Regions from separate parts of the Blautia sp. Sow4_E7 genome, predicted to be linked through region 1. Evidence: predicted binding sites of a transcription regulator. Region 1 holds the regulator's gene; the other holds the start of a gene.
The links. Region 1 encodes Rex, which represses fermentation and respiration genes when NADH is low (regulators of the CRP and FNR family bind a similar motif). Its sites were predicted from a motif close to ATTGTTAANTANTTAACAAT; they were not measured.
Positions count from the first base shown of each region.

Region 2: ACTQ50_RS00605 (shikimate dehydrogenase) is a predicted target of Rex. The motif match lies at 2,125-2,144, and genes of this name have one in related genera.

Region 1 is NZ_JBQKLL010000002.1:144,712-147,885, reverse strand. It holds gene ACTQ50_RS02285 (PAS domain-containing protein) at 1-558, shown strand, start outside; gene ACTQ50_RS02280 (ATP-binding protein) at 736-1,317, shown strand; gene ACTQ50_RS02275 (redox-sensing transcriptional repressor Rex) at 1,586-2,239, shown strand; gene ACTQ50_RS02270 (NAD(P)H-hydrate dehydratase) at 2,434-3,174, shown strand, end outside.
Region 2 is NZ_JBQKLL010000001.1:130,594-133,767, forward strand. It holds gene ACTQ50_RS00600 (FAD-dependent oxidoreductase) at 1-965, opposite strand, end outside; gene ACTQ50_RS00605 (shikimate dehydrogenase) at 1,057-1,920, opposite strand; gene ACTQ50_RS00610 (LysR family transcriptional regulator) at 2,239-3,120, shown strand.

The sequences.
Region 1 (3,174 bases):
ATGCATCATGTTATGATCAATTTTATGCTGAATGGCGAGATGCGTTTCATGCAGTTTGACTTTACAAGGGAAAGTGCAGATACAAAAAATGTGTTCCTGTTTGTGGAGGACTATACAGTTCCACAGCAGCAGGCGTTTATAACGACGTTGCGTTCTATTGAAAACAGTGCTGTTCTGTTTTGTATCCTTTCAGAAGAGGAGGACGCAAAAACAACGCTATGCTATGATCCTGTTTTTATTACCCGGGGCTTTGCAGAGATGATGGAAACTACACAGCAGCAGATGATGCTGTTGCAGAAGAAACCTTTTTGCGAAACAGTACATCCGGATGATCAGCAATATGTAGAGGAATCTGTGAGAAACCTCAATATAGAGCATCCACATACAAATATTTTTTATAGAAAAAGAAATCCGCAGGGAAAATGGTTCTATATGCAATCAGATTTTTCTTATCTTGTTGTGGGTAAGAAAATATATATCTATGTGACCTATCAGGATGTCAGTGCATTGCAGAAGAATGAAGAATTGTCAAATGCACTTCATTATAGTAAAAATTGATATAAATACTATACTTGCTGTTTTTGATCAGATGTTTGGAACTGTATAAAATCCGCACGAATCAATGAATGCCACGTAAAGGGATAAAAGTGAGAAAGTGGTAAACTGGAATATAAACCAGTACCGGTAGATCTCTGGGATATGATAAATACTGTTTTGTCGATTGCAAGAGGATATATGGAAAACCGTGACCTTAATTTTTGTGTTTCAAGAGAAGAGCTTAAAAATCCCTATGTGATGGCAGATGAACTCAGAATCAGGGAAGTATTGCTCAACATTATCAGCAATGCAGTCAAATTTACAAAAGACGGAGGTACCATTTCATTTGCTGCAGAAAACGGTCCGGGTAATGATGAGCATCATATAATCGTACGCTATCGTATATCAGATACCGGAATTGGTATGAGTGAGGAGTTTCAGAGCAGAATCTTTGATGAGTTCAGTCAGGAAAATGATGGGGCAAGAACCAGTTATAAGGGAACTGGACTGGGAATGGCCATTGCCAAACAGTATGTAGATCTTATGGGTGGGAAAATTAAGGTCAGCAGCAAACAGGGAATTGGCTCAACATTTACGGTAGAAATCCCTCTGATTATAGCAGAACATGGATTTACGGAAGAGAAAGAAAAGTTAAGGAACGATATGGATTTACATGGTTTGCATGTTCTTTTGGCAGAGGATAATGATTTAAATGCAGAAATAGCAATCGCTTTATTGGAAGAAAAAGGGATTTTTGTGAGCTTTATCCTGATACTATGAATTTGGTTCCTGTTCACTCCGTGACCAGCAACACACTTCGCGATGCACAGAAATCATGCATTCGCATGATTTCGCGCCGATGTTCCCGGGTTTTCTGTGAGCTTCGCTCAAAAAAACACCTGGCGGAACGTTACCAGTGAACAGTAACTGAATTTGCAAAATATTTGTAATTCTGCACAACTTTAATTGACAAGAAAATAACATTTAGGTATAATTGACATAGTGTGACGCGGAAAATTTAGGCAGCGGAAACAAGGAGGGGAACATTTTGGAGGCGAAGGAAATCTCAAAGGCAGTGATCAAAAGACTGCCAAGGTATTATCGCTATCTGGGGGAGCTGATGGAAGAGAAAGTTGAGCGTATATCTTCCAATGACCTTAGTAAGAAAATGCATGTGACTGCATCACAGATCCGCCAGGATTTAAATAATTTCGGCGGTTTTGGACAGCAGGGCTATGGATATAATGTTGAATATCTTTATACAGAAATTGGTAAGATCTTAGGACTGGACACCATTCATCCTATGATCATTCTTGGTGCAGGTAACCTGGGACAGGCACTTGCCAATTACGGGGATTTTGAGAAAAGAGGATTTCGTCTGGTTGGGATTTTTGACGTAAATCCGGTTCTGGAAGGAATTTCGGTTCGGGGAATTGAGATTCAGATGATCAGTCACCTTCCAGAATTTATCAAAGAGAATCAGGTAGAGATCGCCATTCTGACTCTGCCGAAGAACAAGGCCAAGGAGATGGCGAAGGTTCTCATTGACAATGGAATCAAGGCAATCTGGAACTTTGCACATACAGATCTTGATGCTCCTGAGAACGTGATCGTGGAGAATGTTCATCTGTCTGAGAGCCTGATGGCACTGTCTTATAATTTAAGCCAGTACCGCAACGAGCATAAAGAAAACAAAGAATAAAACGTTACTGTGAAGGACATGACAGTAACAACAAAAGGTCAAAGAGGACTGCTGCTTGTCTCGCTGAAAGATTTACAGGAGACCGGGCGGCAGTTTTGCATTAGAGCGTGTTTGAAAATGGCTTTAGCGGTTAATGGGCAGAGAGTGAACTGCAACCGGAGCCCAAAAGTTATTCTAATGTTAGGAGTGGTTTTATGAAAAAAGTTGTGACCTGCAGTCAGATGAAGCTTCTTGACTATGGTACTATTCATAATATGCATGTTCCCTCCCTGGTTCTTATGGAGAGGGCGGCGCTTGCCACGGCAGAAGAGATCCGGAAGTATCTGGAAAAGAAAAACAGTCCTGGAAACTTAGAAAAAGAGCGGATACTGGCCGTCTGTGGCTCCGGCAATAACGGCGGTGACGGGATTGCCATTGCAAGGCTTCTTCATCTTGCCGGGATACATTCCGAAATCTATCTTGCAGGAAATCCGGACAAAATGACCGAAGAAACCAGACACCAGTGGGAAATTGCCAGGAACTATGGCGTTCCCGCAACGAATAACCCGGTATGGGATGAATATACTGTTATAGTAGACGGGATTTTCGGCGTTGGGTTGTCCAGGGAGATTTCCGGAACTTATAAGGAAATCATCCACAGTATGAATCAGACCAGAGCCTATAAAGTGGCGGTGGATATTCCGTCTGGCATTCACGGAGATACGGGAGCAGTTCTTGGAATTGCTTTTCAGGCAGATCTGACGGTAACCTTTGCATACCGGAAACGGGGGCTGTGCTTTTTCCCTGGCAGAGCATACGCTGGCAGGATCCTGGTGGCGGACATCGGGATCTATGACCGGGATCGTGATGGCAGTGAACTTGCAGATCAGGCAGCCTGGCATCTGGAGAAAAGGGATGTGGAAACACTTCCTGCAAGACCTGCCTGGGGAAATAAA
Region 2 (3,174 bases), on a different contig from region 1:
CCATCTGTATAGAAATGACCAACCTTTGCACCAGGACAAAGCTGTACATGGTTTTCCTCAAAATTCTGGAAAATGTATTTGCGGCTTTCTGCTGTCACATCACCTGCAATGACATCTTTCATTTCGATGATCCCAACCTGATGTCCGCGCTCAGCAAGATACTCAGCAGCCTCGCAGCCAACCATTCCGCCACCCACTACCAGCACCTTTTTGCCAGCTTCTTTTTTTCCATCCAAAAGCTCCTGGGCTGTGATATAGCCGCAGTCAGCCAGTCCTGGGATTGGAAGTACCAGTGGATTGGAACCGGTTGCAACAATGATGGTATCTGGGGAAAGGCTGCGAAGGGTTTCCTCATCTGCCTCTGTATTACATCTCAAACCTACTCCGGCGTTCTGACATCTTACGATAATGGAGCGGATCACCTCGGTAAGCTGTCCTTTTCCTGTTGGATAAGCTGCAATACGGAAGTTTCCGCCAAGTTCCTCTTCTTTTTCCAGAAGTGTGACCTGATGTCCACGAAGAGCACACAGCCATGCTGCGTAAAGTCCTCCAGGACCGCCGCCTACAACGACTACTTTTTTCTTACTGTCAGCAGGGGTAAGCTCTGTTTCTCTTCCCACGCACGGGTTTACTGCACAGGTGATGGGCTTTCCGGCAAACATATTCGGCACACAGCCAAGAAGACATCCAATACATGGAGCCAGAGTTTCCAGCTGCCCATTTAACGCTTTATTTGGAAGGTCAGGGTCAGCAATGCTCTGACGGCCAAGGCCGATCGCAGCGATAACTGCCACAACACCGGATACGTCATAGCTTCCGTTTTCCAAAACCTTTGCGCCCCACTGGGCTGCAAAATTCCGCTTGTACTGTCCCATGATGGTGGCTGCAATGCCCAGAACAAAGTATGTAATGTAAAGGGCCAGTGCTGTAGGGTAATATTTTTTTGAATCTGTAGTCTGGTTCATTTTGTTAGACCTTCCTCGTATGTTTTTTGTTTTCTCTGATACTTCATTTATTACGGCTTATTTCTTGTTTTGCCTGTAATTACTAAGTTGTTTATTTATAAAGCAGTTCCCGGATTTCCTCCACCGGCATCTCCAGCCCGCTGTACAGTCTGAATGCTTCGGCGCCCTGCCATAAAAGCATGCCCAGGCCATCACAGGTCTTGCAACCGGCTGCTTTTGCTTCCCGCAGCATCTTTGTCTCTGTCGGAGAATAAACCACATCGGTTACCACCAGCTCCGGGCGGAACCAGGAAAGGTCTGTAATGTTGCTCTGCTCCTCGTATGGTGCCATTCCCACTCTTGTGGCATTGGAAAGAATGTCGCTTTCATCAATTGCAGCTTTTAGTTCTTCTCTGTTTTCAAGATTATGGAGAGTAATTTTACATTCCGGCGCTGCCTTGCTGATTTTCTCAAGTCCTGCCTGTACTCTGTCCCAGAAGCTGTCCTTTAGGTTAAATACGGTAATCTCTTTCGCACCTTCTAAGGCCGCCTGGATCGCGATCGCGGAAGCAGCTCCGCCGCCGCCAAGAAGAACAATTTTTTTGCCGGCTGCTTCTACACCATGAGCCCTCAGATTCAAGGTATAACCGCATCCGTCTGTAATATGCCCTGTGAGCACGCCATTGTCATTCACGATGGTATTTACTGCCTGGATTGCTTCTGCTACAGGAGTCAGCTTATCCAGATATGGAATGACTGCGTTTTTGCATGGCATTGTCACATTTGCCCCTTTGATGTTCAGGGTTCGAATGGCCTGCACCGCTTCTCCTGATTTTTCCTTTGGTACGTCAAAGGCCAGATAAGCGCAGTCGAGACCATATTTTGCAAAACAATAATTATACATTGCCGGGGATTTGGAATGCTCTACAGGGGTTCCGATCAGACCCAGCATAGTGGTGGTTCCTGAAATATGCAATTTTTTCTCCTTCCTGGATGTCTCATATGCTTTTTGCACTCGGTTGATAATGCCCAGTTGCTACTTTTAACATTATGGCCTATAAACTTTATTGTTCGCACCATACCGTTAGCTCTTCTTTTAGATTGAGACATTTACATTTTTCCATGTTTTTTAAGACCTTTAAAACTTTTTTCTCATCGACCTATGCCTGTACTTTAACTTGTTGTTAAAAAAAAGACAAATTGATTTTTTCTTATAGAACAATAGATTATTTGAATATACAGGTTTATAATAGAGTTGTTTCATTGATTGAAAGAATAGTTGAGGGAATTGAATATGAATTTACTACATTTGCGATATTTTGCAGAATTAGCACAAACACTACATTATACACGAGCTGCAGAACACCTTTGCATCGCCCAGCCAAGCCTTAGCCATGCCATCTCACAGATGGAGGCAGAGCTTGGAGTTCCCCTTTTTGAGAAGGTTGGAAAAAGCATTATGCTCACACATTATGGGGAGCAGTTTCTCGCCTGTGCACAGCAGACGCTTATGACTCTGGACAATGGAGTAGACGCACTCCAGCGGGTTGGACGTGGGGAGGGACTGATCCGCCTGGGGCTTCTTCGTACCTTGGGAGAAGACTTTGTTCCCGAGCTTGCAGCGCGTTTTTTGAAACAGTACCCTGAGAAAAATATCCGTTTTACTTTTAATACCGGAACCACAGGACAGCTGCTCGAAGGGCTTACTGCAAGACGTTTTGACCTGGTTTTCGCTTCCCAGCCACCTGCTGATCTGGGGCTTACCTCTATCCCAGTACACCGGCAGGATCTGGTGCTGATCACTCCAAGAAAGCATCCTCTGGCACAGTTTCATACCATTGATCTTGCACAGACTATTCCTTACCCCCAGGTCTATTTTGCAAAAGGCTCTGGTCTTCGCTCCGTAGTTGACGGCTTATTCCGACAGATCGGGCAGGAGACTCAAATCGCCTACGAGACAGAAGAAGACAGCGTAATCGCCGGACTTGTGGCGCACGGATTTGGTATTGCTGTTGTCCCCTACATGGAAATGCTTCTCCGCCTGGACGTAAAGATCATGCAGATTTCCAATCCCGCCTGGGAACGAAATTTCTACCTGATCAGCAATGACAGGTCTTATCTTTCTCCAGCTGCAAGGGAATTCAGACAGTTTATACTGGAAGGGGTAACATTATAAATAAGTTATAGAAATGAATGATAGATTTTTTGAATGATTCTATATGAAATAAAT